3 regions of the Microbacterium sp. Bi128 genome follow, and region 1 is predicted to be linked to each of the others. Evidence: riboswitches for the same ligand, from Rfam matches in the RefSeq annotation. Region 1 holds a riboswitch; each other region holds the start of a gene.
What was found. A riboswitch is a leader RNA that binds a small molecule or an ion and turns the genes downstream of it on or off. The one in region 1 is predicted to bind thiamine pyrophosphate.
Positions count from the first base shown of each region.

Region 2: linked by a shared signal. The riboswitch ahead of LQV45_RS16400 (ECF transporter S component) and the one ahead of thiM (hydroxyethylthiazole kinase) in region 1 are both predicted to bind thiamine pyrophosphate.
Region 3: linked by a shared signal. The riboswitch ahead of LQV45_RS16965 (bifunctional hydroxymethylpyrimidine kinase/phosphomethylpyrimidine kinase) and the one ahead of thiM (hydroxyethylthiazole kinase) in region 1 are both predicted to bind thiamine pyrophosphate.

Region 1 covers NZ_CAKKMM010000111.1:1,001-8,913, forward strand. Annotated here, with positions in the region: partial or broken gene LQV45_RS10380 (D-alanyl-D-alanine carboxypeptidase family protein) at 1-360, shown strand, start outside; gene LQV45_RS10385 (HNH endonuclease signature motif containing protein) at 481-1,830, shown strand; TPP riboswitch at 1,874-1,965, shown strand; gene thiM (hydroxyethylthiazole kinase) at 1,957-2,748, shown strand; gene thiE (thiamine phosphate synthase) at 2,745-3,386, shown strand; gene thiD (bifunctional hydroxymethylpyrimidine kinase/phosphomethylpyrimidine kinase) at 3,383-4,816, shown strand; gene LQV45_RS10405 (DUF5302 domain-containing protein) at 4,919-5,101, opposite strand; gene LQV45_RS10410 (DnaJ domain-containing protein) at 5,283-6,206, opposite strand; gene LQV45_RS10415 (hypothetical protein) at 6,516-7,040, opposite strand; gene LQV45_RS10420 (LssY C-terminal domain-containing protein) at 7,037-7,909, opposite strand.
Region 2 covers NZ_CAKKMM010000257.1:799-5,585, forward strand. Annotated here, with positions in the region: gene LQV45_RS16375 (Na+/H+ antiporter subunit E) at 1-420, shown strand, start outside; gene LQV45_RS16380 (monovalent cation/H+ antiporter complex subunit F) at 417-695, shown strand; gene mnhG (monovalent cation/H(+) antiporter subunit G) at 727-1,074, shown strand; gene LQV45_RS16390 (DUF4235 domain-containing protein) at 1,161-1,424, opposite strand; gene LQV45_RS16395 (heme-degrading domain-containing protein) at 1,464-2,009, opposite strand; TPP riboswitch at 2,197-2,340, shown strand; gene LQV45_RS16400 (ECF transporter S component) at 2,407-3,054, shown strand; gene LQV45_RS16405 (ABC transporter ATP-binding protein) at 3,083-4,741, shown strand.
Region 3 covers NZ_CAKKMM010000278.1:20-4,806, forward strand. Annotated here, with positions in the region: partial or broken gene LQV45_RS16960 (ribonuclease E/G) at 1-945, shown strand, start outside; TPP riboswitch at 1,094-1,191, shown strand; gene LQV45_RS16965 (bifunctional hydroxymethylpyrimidine kinase/phosphomethylpyrimidine kinase) at 1,261-2,808, shown strand; gene rplU (50S ribosomal protein L21) at 3,211-3,519, shown strand; gene rpmA (50S ribosomal protein L27) at 3,581-3,844, shown strand; partial or broken gene obgE (GTPase ObgE) at 3,962-4,787, shown strand, end outside.

The sequences.
Region 1 (7,913 bases):
GACTCGCGCGATCAGGCCAGTCGCGACCTCTACGCGCGCCTGGCCGAGGAGATCCAGGTGCGCACCTCCGTGCCCGCCGGAACCGCCGTCGGGCGCGTGACGACACTGTGGGGCCAGGACGTCGCGATGGTCACCGCCGAGGACGCGAGCAACGTGCTCTGGAACGGCGCGGCCGCCCAGCCGGCCACGTCGTTCGACCTCGGTGACGCGCGCGACGCGGGTGAGACCGTCGGCACGCTCGTGACCACCGGTCCGCTCGACGCCGACACCGTCGACGTGCGCCTCGAGACCGACATCGAGCCGCCGAGTCCGTGGTGGCGGCTGACCCATCCGCTCGACCTCCTGGGGCTCAACGACTGAGGGACGAGCCGGCTCCTCGCCGCGTAACACCCCTCCTCCACAACCCGGCGCGACCGCGTTCTCTCCCCCGATCGCGGACGCGCGGCATTCGATGTCGGAGGTCGTCGCTAGCATGCACACATGTCTTCTCGCCGCCCCTCCGACTCCCCCTCCACGGGCCCGACGGGCGACCCGGTAGGACTGTCCGCGGTGCTCGACGACGTGCTCCGCGCGGGAGCCGTACTCGCCGCCGCCGAAGTGGCCCGCACTCGCGCCCTCGCGGCGGCGGGGCATCTCGCTCTCGACGTGATGGCCGATCGGCGCACCCATGTCCGAGCTTCCGAGATGGCGTTGCGCGAGGTCGCGTCCGAGCTCGCTGCGGCCGAGAATCTCTCCGACCGCGGGATGCAGTCGCAGATCGACCGTGCCATGACCCTGGTCGACGATTACCCGCAGACTCTCGCCGCGTGGGAAGGCGGGGCGATCACCCGCGCCCACGTCCGCGCGATCGTCGACGTCGGCTCACCTCTCCCCGCCGATGCGCGCGGAGAGTTCGATCTGCTCGCCGTCGCAACCGCCGAGGGCCTCAGCCCCGGCCGGTTGCGATCGCGTCTCGCGGCGCTCGCCGAACGCCTATATCCGACCACGCTGACCGAACGTCACCAGCGCGGCCGTGACGCGCGGTGTGTCCGCATCGTCCCCGGGCTCGACGGCATGTCCGACCTCGTCGCGACGTTGCCGACCGTGCTCGCGGTCGGAATATTCGGCCGACTCAGTCAGCAGGCCCACGCGGTCATCGACGCACGAGACGAGACGTCCGAGTCGAACTCGGATGATCGGACCACCGCGCAGCTTCGCGCCGACATCCTCGCCGACCTCCTGCTCACCTCGGCCCCCGACGCCGATCCCACCCGTACCGACGACGGGCCCGGCATCCTCGGCAGCATCCGCGCCCGGGTTCAAGTGGTCGTCCCCGCCCTGACGATGCTCGCCCCCGGGCGTGAGAATGCCGATCCCGCCGAACTCGTGGGGCACGGCCCCCTCGACGCAGGCACCGCACGCGCTCTCGCCGAATCGACCACGCTCCCCTGGGATCGGGTCGTCACCCACCCCGTCACCGGCGCGGTACTGCACACCGACACCTATCACCGCGGCACCGCGATCGACAGGTACCTCCGCGCTCGAGACCGCCACTGCCGGTGGCCCGGTTGCACCGTTCCCGCGAACCGTGCCGAGGTGGACCACACCCACGACTACGCGCTCGGCGGCGCGACCGACGTCACGAACCTCGCCCACCTGTGCCAGCGGCACCACACGCAGAAGCAGTTCACCCGATGGAGCGTGACCCAACTGCCCGGTGGGGTCCTCCGCTGGACCAGCCCGACCGGTCGCACCTACACCGACGAGCCGCTCCCGTACTCTCCCGCCGTGCGCTTCGTCCCCGACGATCCACCTCCGCCCGACCCGGATGAACCCGCGGCACCCTTCTGAGGCCTCGCGCCGCGGTCGGGCGATGCACCGTGCTAACGTCGCCCGCAGTGACACGGGGTGCCCTTCGGGGCTGAGAACACACCCGTCGAACCTGATCTAGTTCGTACTAGCGAAGGGATGTCGCGAATGGTCGTTCGCACGTCGTCGTCTCCATCCACCGCCGCCGAGGCCCTGTCCGCGCTGCGGAACGCCCCGCCGCTCGTGCAGTGCATCACCAACGCGGTGGTGACGAACTTCACCGCCAACGCGCTCCTCGCCCTCGGTGCCTCGCCCGCGATGTGCGACATCCCCGGGGAGGCCGGGATGTTCGCCGGTGTCGCCGGGGGCGTCCTGGTGAACCTGGGCACCCCGACCGCCGAGCAGCGCGAGGCCGCGCGCGAGGCCGTCGCCGTCGGCACTCCGTGGGTGCTCGACCCCGTCGCCGTCGGTGCGCTGCCGGTGCGCACCGCGCTCGCGCACGAGCTCCTCGAGGCCGGGCCGGCGATCGTCCGCGGCAACGCGTCCGAGATCCTCGCCTTGGCCGGCGCCGGGGCCGGCGGCCGCGGCGTCGACTCGACCGACACCCCCGACGCCGCTCTCGATGCCGCCCGCGCCCTCGCGGTCCGCACCGGCGGCACGGTCGCGGTCTCGGGCGCGGTCGACCTGATCGTGGATGCCGACCGCACGGCGCGCGTGCCCGGCGGGAGCGACCTGCTGACCCGTGTCACCGGCGGCGGGTGCGCCCTCGGCGCGGCGATGGCCGCGCTGCTTCCCGGTGCCGCGCCGTTCGACGCCGCGGTGACCGCGAGCGCGATCTGGGCGGTGGCCTCCGAACGGGCCGCCGCGGTCGCGGCCGGGCCGGGCTCGTTCGCAGTGGCGTTCCTCGACGCCCTGGCGGCGATCGACCCCGCCGACCTGGACGGGCGGGTCGCGGCGTGAGCGCGGTCGACCTCCCCCTCCACCTGGTCACCGATCACCGGATGCCGTTCGCCCGCGTCGCCGAGATCGTCGATGCCGCCGCGGGCTCGGGGGCGAGCGTGATCCAGTTCCGCGACAAGACCGGGAGCGGACGCGATCTGTTCGACCGGGTACTCGCCCTCGCCGACGTCATCGCCGGCCGCGCCACGTTCGTCGTCGACGACCGGGTGGACGTCGTCCTCGCCGCCCGCGACGCGGGCGCCCGTGTCGACGGGGCGCACCTGGGGCAGAGCGACCTGCCCGTCGTCGCCGCGCGCCGCCTGCTCGGGCCGGACGCGCTGATCGGCTGGACCGCGAACACCCGGGAGCACTTCGCCGCGGCCGCCGCCCTCCGCCCGGGAACCGTCGACTACCTCGGCGTCGGGGTCATCCGCGCGACCGCCACGAAGCACGACCACCCGCAGCCCCTCGGGATCGACGGTTTCGCCGGGCTCGTGGCATCCGCTCCCCTGCCCTGCATCGCGATCGGCGGGATCGAGGTGGGCGATGTCGCCGCTCTTCGGAGGGCCGGTGCCGCGGGCGTCGCGGTGGTCTCGGCCGTGAGCGGTGCCGCGGATCCCGCGGCGGCGACGCGGGCACTGCGCGAGGCGTGGGCATGATCCCCCGTGTGCTGAGCATCGCCGGGACCGACCCCACCGGGGGTGCCGGCATCCAGGCGGATCTGAAGTCGATCGCCGCGCTCGGCGGGTACGGCATGGCCGTGGTCACCGCGCTCGTCGCGCAGAACACGCGCGGGGTGCGCGAGGTGCACGTGCCGCCCGTGGCGTTCCTCGACGCGCAGCTGCGCGCGGTGAGCGACGACGTCGAGATCGACGCGGTCAAGATCGGGATGCTGGGGTCGGCCGAGGTCGTCGCGGTCGTATCCGCGTGGCTGGGGGCCGTGCGGCCACCGCTCGTCGTGCTCGACCCGGTCATGGTCGCCACGAGCGGCGACCGTCTGCTCGACCCGGATGCCGAAGTCGCGGTGCGCACGCTCTGTCACCGCGCCGACCTCGTGACGCCGAACCTTCCCGAGCTCGCGGTGCTCGTCGGGGAGCCGGTCGCCGGCGACTGGGACACCGCCGTCGCGCAGGCCCGGTCGCTCGCCGCCCGCGCCGGCACCGCCGTGCTACTGAAGGGCGGCCACCTCGCCGGACCCGACAGCCCCGACGCCGTCGTCGATGCCACGGGCGTGCACCTCGTCCCCGGCCGCCGCGTCGCGACCCGCCACACGCACGGCACGGGCTGCTCGCTGTCGTCGGCGCTCGCGACCCTCGCCGGGCACGGCCTCGACTGGCCCGCGGCGCTCACCCGAGCGAAACAGTGGCTCACCGGGGCGCTCGACAACGCCGAGGCCCTCCACGTCGGTCACGGAAACGGTCCGATCGACCACTTCCACGAGCTGCGGCCGCACCTCGACCTGGGCGCCTCCTGGAGCGCCGAGCGGTGGGCGGCCACGGCGGCGGTGCGCGCCGACGTCGATCGGTGCGCGTTCGTGCGGGGACTGGCATCCGGAGACCTCGATCGCGCGGCCTTCACCTGGTACCTCGGCCAGGACCTCCTGTACCTGCGCGAGTACGCCCGGGTGCTGGCGCGCGCCGCGGCGCTGGCCCCGACCGCCGAGGAGCAGCGGTTCTGGGCCGCGGCGTCGGTCTCGTGCCTGGCCGAAGAGGCGGCGCTGCACGAGTCGCACGTGGATGCCACCGGCCTCGAGCCCGCACCCGACACCGTCGCTTACACCGACCACCTGCACGCCGTGTCGGCGGCCGGGTCGTACGCGGTGCTGGTCGCGGCGGTGCTGCCGTGCTTCGTGCTGTACACCGACATCGGCGCCCGCTGGCGCGGCACGTTCGACCCCGACCACGCCTACGCCGACTGGCTCACGGCCTACGGCGACGAGGTGTTCGCCGCGTCGTCAGCCGAGGCGTCCCGGATCGCGGATGCCGCCGCCCGATCGGCATCCCCGTCCGTCCGCGCCGCCATGTCCGCGGCGTACGCCCGGTCGATGCGGCTGGAGCTGGCGTTCTTCGAGGCGCCGCTGCGGGGGTGAGGCAGCGGCGTGCCGAACTCCTGAGTTTTCGCGGCGGGGCCTCCCCGGCTCGCTCGAGGGGACCTCGACCGACGCGATTCTCAGGAGTTCGGACCCGGTGGATCAGCCGCTCTTGCGGCGGAACTCCCGCTTGGTGACGGCTCCGTGCGTGCCCTGAACGGCCGAGTGACCGTCCAGGTGCGCCTGACCCGACCGCTGCTGCCCGTTCTTCTTCGCCAGGGCTTCCTTGAACTTTCGCTTCATGTCGTCGGATGCCGCGGCATCCGGGGTCTCGTCGGTACTCATGCCCCCACCCTAGGCAGGTCTGGCAAACCGGCGCAGGCCGAACGCCCCGAGCCGGCGCTGCATCCTTCGCGGTGCCGAACTCCTGAGTTCCGGCGTGTGCTCGCCCTTCGCCGCGTCGAACAGCGGAAAACCGGCCGAATTACAGGAGTTCGGCCCGGTGCCGGGCAGGGGTGTCCGCGGCTCAGACGTGGCGGACACGCTGCTGCAGCCGCGTGCGGATGTCGAACAGTTCCGTCCCGCCGACTTCGCGCGCCCCCGGGATGCCGCGACGCAACAGCGTCGTCAGCGCGCTGCGCGCGACGAGGACGACCGGGGTGCCGCGCACCTTGCCGAGGTCGGTGACGGCGTCGAGGATCGCGTCGTCGGGGAGGATCACCATCGCCCCGCTGAACCCGACGCCCGCCGCGCGGGCGATCACGCGGGCACGCGAGACGAGTTGCGTCACGGGCGACCCGATGACGTTCGGGCCCGTGACCTCGCCGCGCCGCACGCCGACGGGACCGCCGAAGTCCTCGCTCAGCATCGCGTACAGACCGCTCGGTCCGAGCACGAGGTGGTCGACCTTCTGCTCCGGGTCGAGGCCGTCGCGGTCGGCGAACACGTCGTGCCACACCGTGTACCCCATGCCGAGCTCGGCGACCAGCCGCGCGGTCTCCTCCTCGGCGAGCGCGTCGGCGAGGATGTGCCGGATGTCCGGCGGCGCCGACCGCACGAGCGCCGGGTCGTAGGGATCGGCGATGTCGACGCCGCGTCCGACCCACTCGCGGATCAGCGACAGGTACCGCTCGCGCCGCCATCCGCCGGGCTGCCCGTAGGCGCGGGCACGCGGACGCGTGTCGGGACGAGGAGGAGGGGATGCCGTGCTCCCGCCGCCCCATTCGGCGGAGGCGTGCCCGCGACCGCGGTCGTAGGCCGCGCGGGCCTCGGGCGTGCCGACGAGCTCCCACGCGCGCTGCACCTGGACGAACAGTTCGGCGTCGCCGCCGGTGTCGGGGTGGGTCTCACGCAGCCGCACACGGTAGGCGCGACGCAGGCCGTCGTCGTCGATCTCGGCCTCGACGCGGAGCACCTGATATGCCGAGAGCGACATGGGACTGTCGAACACGTCCGTCATCCGTTCTGCCGCTCGGGCGCGGCATCCTCCAGGCTAGTCGGCGCCGTCTGTGCACGGCCCGGGATCCGACCGGGGAGTCCCTGACTGCTGCACAACTCCTGCAGCTTCCGGCAGTCCGCCCGGCCGCCGCGCCAACGGACGGATGCTGCAGGAGTTGTGCGCCCATGGCCTCCACCCGGCCGCGCTCCGCCGACTGCACAACTCCGGCAGAATTGCCGGCTGCCCGCGCCGTCGGCGCCTCAGCGACCGCTCCGCAGGAGTTGTGCGGATGAGACCGGTCGCCCGCGACCGGACCCGGCGTCACCGCCGCTCGTTGCGGCGGGCGTACGCGGCCGCGTCGCGGCTGGACAGCGCCAGCAGCACGAGGATGTCGAGACTCAGCGTCACCAGCGTCGGGCCGACCGTGATCTCTTGCCCGAATTCCCACCAGCCCACGAAAGCCGTGGCGATCGAGATCGTCGACAGCAGCATGCCGATGACCCGCGCGACGTTGCTCCCCCGCAGCAGCAGGATGCCGAACACCGTCTGGATCAGGAAGACCGCGCCCATGATCCCGAGGAACAGCCCGGCGTCCACGTCGAAATCGGACAGCGTGAGCGCCGTCGGCTCGTCGGCGTCGCCACCGGCGGCCGCCGAGAGGACCTGCAGCCACGGCGGGAGATCGAAGGCGACGGTGAACGCCCACAGCAGCCCCGAAAGTGCGCGGAGCAGCACGAGCACTCCCCCGGCGACCGTCGCGCCGGGCCGACGCATCGCGGGGTCGCGCGCGACCGGCGCGGCGAGCGGTTCGAATGCCGCCCTCTTCTCCGGATGCCTCTCCCTCACGGCCGTCCCTCCGCCTCGACGTCGCGCCGTCCGGCATCCGTCCGCTCTCCGCCCGTGCGGGACTCGATGCCCCGGACGTCGAGGATCGGCAGATCGCCGTCGGTGGTAATGCTGTCGCCGCCGCCGTTGCGCGAGTGGTAGCCGGTCGAGAAGTCCCGGATGACGTCGACCGTCACGCCCGGGAGATTCCGCACGGTGTCGACGATGTGGTCGCGCTCGATGTCGGTGTCCGCGTCGATGCGGTGCGTGACTTGCAGGGTGAACAGCGACAAGCCCACGGCGCGGTCGAAGGTCCCCGCGGCCAGCCAGTCGACCCGGCGACCGCCGGGCAGCAACCAGCCGTCCGGGCACCGCCACAAGCGCACGTGGTGGCGCTGCGCCGGCGACCCCGCGACCTCCTGCTGGTAGGCGAGATCCTGCATGCGGCCGAAGAGGAACAGGGGGCTCACCGGCGCGGTCGGGTAGCTGCGTCGCGTGAGGGTGGATGCCACGATGCGCCACGACGACGCGAAACCGACGGGGTCGGCCGGGATCCACCCGGCCGCCGCCATCACGGCCTCGACCTGTGCCCGCTCCCCCTGGTAGGCGAGGTTCACCGGGTCGCCGAGCAGCCCATCGGACGTGCGGGTGCGGCCCATGAAGTAGTCGGGCACGTAGATCGCGGTGAGGATGCGATGCAACCGAGGGAGCACGAGGTAGGCGAGAAGGCCCCAGAACACCACCGCCATGACGACGCCGCCCCAGCCCAACGTGAAGGTCTGGGTGAAGCTGAGGTAGGCGAGCCAGACGGCCGCGAGACCCGCGAAGACGAAGAAGAACCCGTCGAGCAACCGCCCGATCGACCACCGCCGCTGCCCCCGTCCGCTCATCGCA
Region 2 (4,787 bases), on a different contig from region 1:
GGCAATCTCCTCTTCGGCGCCCTCATCGCGGTGCTCGTGGCGCGCATTTTCTATCTGCCCCCGGTGGAACTCGGCGGCCGCTTCAACGTGCTCCGCGCCGTGCCGTTCGCCCTCATCTTCCTCGGAAAAGTCGTCGCGGCAAGCTTCCAGGTCCTGTACCTGGCCGTGGTCCGCGGCCCCAACGTGGTCAGCGCAGTCGTAGCCGTGCCGCTCCGAAGCCATTCGGACCTCCTGGTCACGGCCACCGGGCACGTGATCTCGCTGATTCCCGGGTCCCTCTACATCCACGGCATCAACGTCCGCAATGCCGAGGACGCGGCCAAGCTGCGCAAAGAGGTCCGGGACACCGAGGCCGGGCTGATCCGGATCATGGGGACCAAAGCCGAACTTTCCGCCCTGACACAGGAGACCGCCGCATGATGCAGACCGTCCTGACGGTGACCGCCGTCGTACTGTCCCTGGCCGCCGCGGGGGCGATCGTCCGGATCGCGCGGGGGCCCTCGCTGCTGGACCGGGTTCTGGCCGCCGACGTGCTGCTGGCCATCTTCGGCGCGGCCCTGTGCATCGACATGGCCGCCAACCGGCACCTGAACAACCTGATGCTGCTCGTTGCGATTTCCCTGATCGGATTCGTCGGCTCGGTCACCGTGGCCCGGTTCGTGGCCGACAGGCGGGAGGGCGTCCGTGAATCCTGACACAGTGATCGACGCCGTCTCCGCCGTGTTCATGGTGACCGGAGCCCTGATGTCCCTCGCGGCCGCCATCGGGCTGCTGCGATTCCCGGACCTCATGAGCAGGATGCACGCGGCCACCAAACCGCAGGTCCTCGGCCTGTTCCTGCTGCTGGCGGCCCTCGGCCTGCAGATGCGCACCTGGTCGGTGTGGCCCGTCCTGCTGGTGGCCTGGCTCTTCCAGCTGCTCACCGTCCCCGTGTCCGCTCACATGGTGGGTCGGGCCGGCTACCGGACCAAGCACCTGCACCCGGAGCTGCTGAGCTCCGACGAGCTCGAGGTGGTAGTCCAGAAGGCCGCCCAGCAGGCGGCCACGCACGGAGCGGACGACGACGACCGCTGAGCCCCCGTCCGGCCCGGCCGGCACGTCGGCGGACGCGGCCGGGGCCTTCGACTGCCGCGGCGGGCGCCGCGGCCAGTCGCGTCAGGTCAGACGACGTCCTGGGTCTTGGCGAAGCGGGTGATCGCGCGCTGGGTGCCGCGGTTGGCGAGCACCTGGATGATGGCGCTGACCGAGGCGGAGATCAGGGCGAACGTCAGGGCCGAGCGCAGGGTGGTGGGAACGTCGTCCTCCTGGCCCTTGGGCGGCTTGTTGCCCGTGGACTTTTCCCACATGGTGTCCACCAGCTTGGTGCCGGCAAAGCCGGCCAGGAGGCTGACGCCGGTGCCGAGCAGCTTGATGAGGATGTTCATTCTTCGGTCTCCTTGGGACGGGAACGGTTTTCCCCTAGCCTAGCGTTCCGGGGTGAGGACCATCCGCAGGGCCTCGACCACGAGTTCGTGATCCGCCTTCTGGGGCAGGCCGGAGACGGTGACGACGGCGACGGCGCCCGTGCCGCGCACGTAAATGGGAAACGCCCCGCCGTGGGCGGCGAACTCCGACTGATCCCACCAGGCGTTGTCCTCGATCCTTCCGCCGGCAGCGCGGGCCCGGAGGCCCACCAGCAGGGACGGGACCTCGTACCGCATGGCGGCGCGCTTTTTGGCGTTGATCCAGCGCTCATTGTCCGGTGTGGCGCCGTCCAGCGCGGCGTGGAAGAGCACCTGCTCGCCTTTGGTGATGTCGACGGCGATGGGCAGCGAGCGTTGCCTGCCCAGCTCGACAAGGAGGAGCCCGAGGTCCAGGGCGTCATCCTTGCTGAACGACGCGAACTGGAGCGCCTCTATCTCGGCCAGCACGCGGCCAATGAGCGCCGCCAGGGAACCCCGCGGCTGCGGCTCATTGGAGTCGGGATCGTATTCCCCGGAGGGATCTTGGGTGACCGGTGTGTGCGACAAAATATTCCAGCTTTCCGGTGGGTGACGAGGCCGCCCGCTGGCGGGTCCGGGGGTCCGGCACGACGACTCTACCAAGAGGGTTTTCCGGGCCGCCGGGACTGCCGCCGTCCGGTCCACGATTGTGACGGCACACCACTGAAATCCCGGCCGTCCGGGTGTAAACTGAGCCAGCCCACAAGGGCGAAAATAATTACGACAGGGGAGCGCCGCCGTCGGGCATCGCCGGAACAATCCGGGGAAACCTTTGGTGGGCGCTGAGAGTGCGGACAGCCGCAGACCCTCGAACCTGATCCGGTTAGTACCGGCGCAAGGGAGTCGAGTTCTCAGGATGCGCGGAGGGCGGCGGAAGCCGAGACCGGCCGGCGCACCCTCCCCTCCTGTTCCTCAGGAGGACGACATGACAGATATTTCAGCACAGCATGGTTCCGCCAGCCGTTCATCCGCCCGGCGCAACTACAGCTGGCGCGTGGTGGACATTGTGGTGGCCGCGTTGATCGCCGTTGCCGGCGGCGTCATTTTCTGGGCCTGGTCCCAGGGCGCGAACCTGATCTCGACTCCGGTCAACGCGGTCTACCCGCCGTTGAGCGGACTCTACGCCGGCGGCTGGATGATCCCGGCAGTGCTGGGCATGCTCATCATCCGCAAGCCGGGCGCCGCGCTCTTCTGCGAAACCGTCGCGGCCACCGGCGAGCTCATCATGGGTTCGCAGTACGGCACCACGGTGCTGATCTCCGGCATCCTGCAGGGCCTCGGCGCCGAACTGGTCTTCGCGGCCTTCCTCTACAAGAAGTTCAACCTGCCCGTCTCCGTGCTGGCCGGCGCCGGCGCGGGCCTCTTCTGCGGCCTGAACGATTCCTTCCTGCCGTGGGGCTGGAACATCGCCTACGAAGCCGGCGACAAGCTCGCCTACATCGTCTTCACCACGATCTCCGGCGCAGTGATTGCCGGCGGACTGGCCTGGCTCGCCACCCGCGGCCTGGCGAAAACCGGAGTGCTGGGCTCCTTTGCCTCCCGCAAGGCCGCCACGGAGCCCGTCTTCTCCTGAGCCCCGTCGCTGAATCCTGCAGAGAATCATGAGATCTTCACCGGGCGTCCGGCCGGCCGCCGTCACGGCCCGCGGCTGGGGCTGGCGGCATGCCGGACGAACCAGGCCCGCCGTCAGCGGCCTTGACCTGGACATCCAGCCGGGGGAGCGCGTGCTCCTGCTGGGGCCCTCCGGCGCCGGCAAGTCGACGCTGCTCCACGCCCTGGCCGGCGTTCTGGGCGACGGCGCGGCCGGCGACTCCGGGGACTCCGGCGACTCCGGCGACGCCGAAGATGCAGACGAGACCGGCAGCCTCCTGATCGACGGTGCCGCGCCACGGGCGCAGCGCGGCCGCGCCGGGCTGGTGCAGCAGGACCCGGAAACGCAGGTGGTGCTCTCCCGCCTCGGCGACGACGTCGCCTTCGGGGCGGAGAACCTCGCCGTCCCGGCGGCGGAGATCTGGCCGCGGGTGCACGAGGCCCTCGACGACGTCGGGCTGGGACAGCTGCCGCTGGACCACCCGACGGCGGCCCTCTCCGGCGGCCAAAAGCAACGGCTCGCGCTCGCCGGGATCCTCGCGATGCGGCCAGGGCTGCTGCTGCTCGACGAGCCGACCGCCAACCTCGACCCCGCGGGCGTCCTGGAGGTCCGCGACGCTGTGGGCCGCTGCCTGGACAAGACAGGCGCCACGCTGGTGGTCGTGGAGCACCGGGTGGGGGTCTGGAAAGACCTGGTGGACAGGATCGTGGTGCTGCAGCCAGGGGCCGCCACGGACTCCGCGGTCTTGATTGACGGACCGCCGGACCGGGTCCTGGCCGAGGCGCGGGACATGCTCATCGGTGCGGGCGTCTGGGTGCCGGGCTACGTCCCGGCGACGCGGATGCGGACACCGGCGCGGGGCGCGGGACAGACTCTGCTCGCGGCCGACGCGCTCGCGGTGTCCCGCGAACGGCCGCGGCGGGCCGGGCTGCGCGACGGCTTCCGCACCATCGCGCCGCGTCCGGTCCAGTCCGGGGTCTCGGTCCGGGTCCGCGCCGGCGAGGCGCTGACCATCACCGGACAGAACGGCACAGGGAAGTCCACCCTGGCGCTGACGCTGGCCGGTCTCCTGCGGCCCGTCGCGGGAACAGTCTCGGCCACGGCGGAGCTGAGCAGCCCGGCCACCGGTCACTCCAGCGGTCGCTCCAGTGGCCGCGTACGCGACGGCGCCGGACCCGATCCCTACCGGTGGAAGGCCCAGCAGCTGATCGCCAGGATCGGAACCGTCTTCCAGGAACCCGAGCACCAGTTCGCTACCGGCAAGGTCCTCGACGAGCTCATGTTCGGCCCGCGCCACCTCGGCTACGGCGAAGACCGCGTGGACGAACTGCTGGAGCGGCTGCGGCTGACGGAGCTTGTGGACGCCAACCCCTACACGCTCTCCGGCGGCGAGAAGCGGCGACTTTCGGTGGCCACTGTGCTGGCGGCGCACCCCCAGGTGCTGGTCCTGGACGAGCCCACCTTCGGCCAGGATGCCAATACCTGGGCCGAACTCGCCTCGTTCCTCTCCGAGCTCCTCGACGCCGGCACCGCCGTCGTGTCCGTGACGCACGACGCCGAATTCAGCGCCGTCCTCGGCGGCGCCGAACTCCGCCTCCGGCCACGGGAAACCGCCGCCGCGGACGCTCCCGGCCCGGATCTCGAGCTGCCGGAGGGGGCCTCGCCATGAGGGACGCGCTGAGCCTGCGCGGCAACCATGCGCTGCCGGAGGGGGC
Region 3 (4,787 bases), on a different contig from region 1:
TCGCTGGGACGCGTGCAGATGACCCGCAAGCGGATGGGCACGGGGCTGCTGGAAGTCTTCGGCGAACAGTGCGAAACATGTGCGGGCCGCGGCATCGTCACCCACGACGAGCCGGTGGAGCACCGCCGCGCCAACACGGTCGCCGCGGAGCACTATGTGCCGCGCACCGAGGCGCAGCCTGCTGCCCGCCCGGAACGCAAGAGCCGTCGCCGCGGTCGCGGAGGCCAGGGCGGAGAGACCGCGCCGGCCGCACCCGCGCCCGTCCACGCCGAGCCCACTGAGGCCGAACGCCACGCCAAGGCCGAGGCCACCCGTGCCGCGCTGGCCAACATCGCTGCCGCAGCGCACGCCGCGCACCTGCACGACGGGGAGGCAGCCGCAGCCAGCGACGCCGGGGCCCGCCAGGCCGCCGTCGACGCCGTCACGCAGCTCGCAGCCGCCGACGAGGCAGCCGGCCGCCCCGCAACGGTGCTGACGTTTGGCGGCGAGCAGGTGGCCCTACCCTTCGTCGAGCACGCGGAGGACGCGCCGTCACCGGCCCTGACCCTGGACCTGCTGACCGAGGCCTTCGCAAACCTGGGCGAAGCCGAGGCCGGCAAGCCGGATCAGGCCGCCGGCCTGGCGGCCGGTCAGGCAGCAGCTGTTGCCGCACCGGAAGCCACGGCGCCCGAGGCGCCGTCGGCCGTCCGCGCTACGGAGGCGCCGGCGTCACGCACAGCTGACACCACGACGCTGCGCGGCCGCCGCGGGCGCCGCAACCGGAGTGCCAGCCGCGCCCAGGGCGCAGCCAACGAAACCTCCGTGGAGCACCGCGAGGCAACCCGGCCGGCCACGGCCGGATCGGTCCACGAGGCCAAGGCTCCCGCCGCGGCCGGGCCTGCGTCCATCCCGGCCGGCAACGAGCCGATCATCCTCGGCGTCGGCGTGCCGGCGTCGGAGCTGTAGTCCTCCGCGACTGACCACGTCCCCGTCCGGTCATTATTTCGACTGGTCGGGCTGCGGGTCCGGGTCAGGGCAGACGTAACATACGTCCGCCCGGGCCCGGGCCCGCTCGTGCGTTAACGGGTCCTCCGGGTGGCAAGGGCTAGGCTGGAACACTGACACGGGGTGCCGGGCACCGGGCCGGCTGAGATCCAGACCCGTTGAACCTGTCCGGTTAGCACCGGCGAAGGGATGTCTTCCTTGTCCGCGAGATCGAATCCGTCCGAGTTCCTCCCGCCCAATTTTCTGCACAACGAGTCTCTGCCGGCCCCGCCGCGCATTCCCCGCGTGCTGGCCATCGCCGGCTCCGATCCCTCCGGCGGGGCCGGAATCCAGGCCGACCTGAAGAGCATCGCGGCGAACGGCGGCTACGGCATGGCCGCCATCACCGCCCTGACAGCGCAGAACACGCAGGGCGTGCGCGCCGTCCACGTCCCCCCGGCGGCGTTCCTCACGGCGCAGCTGGACGCCATCAGCGACGACATCGGCATCGACGCCGTCAAGATCGGCATGCTCGGTGACGCCGCCGTGATCGACGCCGTCCGCGGCTGGCTGGAAAAGGTGCGCCCCGCCGTCGTGGTCCTGGACCCGGTGATGGTCGCCACCAGCGGTGACCGGCTCCTGCAGGAATCGGCCGAGGCCGCCCTGCAGGCCCTCCTGCCGCTGGCGGACCTCATCACGCCCAACCTCGCCGAACTCGCCATCCTGCTCAAGGAACCCGTCGCTGCCGAGTGGTCCGAGGCCCTGGCGCAGGGCAAGCGGCTGGCCGCCCTGACCGGCACCACCGTCCTGGTTAAGGGCGGACACCTCCAGGGCGCCGGGCCGGGGGACGGGCATGCCCACGACGCCGATGCCCACGACGTCGACGGCCACGGCGCCGGCACCGGCTGCCCGGATGCCCTGGTCAACACCGGCGGCCTGCTCGGCCAGGAAACGGTGGTGGTGCCGGGGGAGCGGATCGCGACGCGCAACAGCCACGGCACCGGATGCTCCCTGTCCTCGGCCATGGCCACCGTGCAGGCCCGGGTGGGGGACTGGGAAGCGACGCTGCGCGAAGTCAAGCCGTGGCTGCTGGGCGCGCTCCGCGAAGCCTCGGCCCTGGACGTCGGCTCCGGCAACGGCCCGGTCCACCACTTCCACCACCTGCAGCACCTCCAGGGCAGGCAGGGTCCGGCGGCGGGGGAGTTCGCCGCAGCCCTGCGCGCAGGAGCCGCGGGCGATCTTGAGGCGATCTACGCCCTGGACTTCGTCCGCGGGCTGGCCGACGGCACCTTGCCCGAGCACGAGTTCGCGTACTACCTCGCCCAGGACGCCATCTACCTCAACGGCTACTCGCGGGTCCTGGCCCGGGCCGCGGCGATTGCCCCCACCGAGGCCGAGCAGCTGTTCTGGGCCCGTTCGGCGCAGACCTGCCTGGAAGTCGAATCCGAGCTGCACCGTTCCTGGCTCAGCACCCGCCCCACGGCCTCCACCCTGGGCCCGGTCACGAAAGCGTATGTGGACCACCTGCTGGCCGCCTCGGTCTCCGGCAGCTATGGCGTCCTCGTGGCGGCGGCGCTGCCCTGCTTCTGGCTCTACGCCGAGGTCGGTTCCACGCTGCACCGGGAGTTCCTGGCCGGTGGCGCCCCCGGGGAGCACCCCTACGCCGGCTGGCTGCGGACCTACGCCGACGAGGACTTCGCCGCCGCGACCCGGCAGGCCATCGCGTACACGGACACGGCGGCCGGGCGGGCATCGGAGAGCGAGCGGCAGGCCATGGCCCTGGCTTTCCGGCAGTCTTCGCGCTACGAAGTGGACTTCTTCGACGCGCCGCGGCTGTACGCCTGACGCGAGCTGGTCCGGACTACCGGTACGATGGTGGGGCGCGGTTCCGGAAGTCGTTGCGGCAACACAGCTCAAGATGGTCAAGATCCCGGCCAAGAACATTGGCAGGGACTTTGCATCAAGATGTTGTGGCGCCTATCACGGACTACCCGCCGGAACCAGCCTCATTTGCGGCCGAAGGCAAAATTAGCGTATTCTAGATCTTCGGTGCTTACGCCAACACTTGGGTTATGACCCTGAGAACGGTCCGCTTGGAATTCCAAATGGATTTGTTCCGGGGATAGCTCATGGGTTCCCCCGGGGAATCCACCGGCGTTGAGGCACAGCGTGAGCCGGTCCAAACAATTTGGCCCCTGGTTCCGCACGCAAATCTAGTAATAAACGTCGAGAGAAGTGAGTTCCCCAGTGGTGTACGCGATTGTCCGCGCAGGCGGCCGCCAAGAGAAGGTTTCCGTTGGAGACTTCGTTACCCTGAACCGCGTCCCCGGTGGAGCCGGCAGCACCTTTGAGTTGCCCGCACTGCTCCTGGTGGACGGTGACAAAGTCACGTCTGCTGCTGCGGACCTGGCCAAGGTAACGGTTACGGCTGAGATCCTCGAAGACCTCCGTGGTCCGAAGATCGTCATCCAGAAGTTCAAGAACAAGACCGGTTACAAGAAGCGTCAGGGCCACCGTCAGGAACTGACCAAGGTCAAGATCACCGGTATCAAGTAACTCTTCGTTACTGTTCAGGTTCCAGCAGATTCCCCAGAATTTTTGAAGGCAGGCATTTCAAATGGCACATAAAAAAGGCGCGAGTTCCACTCGCAACGGTCGTGACTCCAACGCCCAGTACCTCGGCGTCAAGCGCTTCGGTGGCCAGGTAGTTTCCGCAGGCGAGATCATCGTCCGCCAGCGCGGCACCCACTTCCACCCGGGCGCCGGCGTAGGCCGCGGCGGGGACGACACCCTGTTCGCCCTGACCCCCGGTGCTGTCGAGTTCGGCACCCGCCGTGGTCGCCGCGTTGTGAACATCGTGGCTGCTGCAGCTGCAGAGTAACAATAAGTTCTAAATCGGTGGGGCGGGCCATTAGGTCCGCTCCACCGGTGTTTTAACCGCATTACAATCATCTTGGGCGCCTTTGGGGGTCCGGGGAACAGCACTGAGGAGATCCACGTGGCGAGCTTTGTAGACCGGGTAGTACTGCACGTATCCGGCGGTACCGGCGGCCACGGCTGTGTCTCCGTCCACCGCGAGAAGTTCAAGCCCCTCGGCGGTCCCGACGGCGGCAACGGCGGCAACGGCGGCGACGTCATCCTGCGCGTTGACCCCCAGACCACCACCCTGCTCGACTACCACCACGCGCCCCACCGGCACGCCACCAACGGCGGCCCCGGCATGGGTGACTGGCGCGGCGGTAAAAACGGCGAAACCCTGATCCTTCCGGTGCCGGTCGGCACCGTAGTGAAGTCCAAGTCCGGCGAAGTCATCGCCGACCTCGTGGCCGAAGGCGACGAATACATCGCCGCCGCCGGCGGCATTGGCGGCCTCGGCAACGCCTCGCTGTCCTCCCAGAAGCGCCGCGCGCCCGGCTTCGCGCTGCTCGGCATCGAAGGCGAATCCAGCGACGTCGTCCTGGAACTGAAGTCCATCGCCGACATCGCCCTCGTCGGCTTCCCCTCCGCCGGCAAGTCCAGCCTGATCGCCGCCATGTCCGCCGCCCGGCCCAAGATCGCGGACTATCCCTTTACCACCCTCATCCCCAACCTCGGCGTCGTCCAGGCCGGTGAAGTCCGCTTCACCATTGCCGACGTCCCCGGCCTGATCGAGGGCGCGAGCGAGGGCAAGGGTCTCGGCCACCACTTCCTACGCCACGTCGAGCGGTGCGCCGCCCTAGTGCACGTGCTGGACTGCGGCACGCTCGAATCGGACCGCGATCCGCTCTCCGACCTCGCCATCATCGAGGCCGAGCTGGAGAAATACGCCGTCGACATGAGCTACA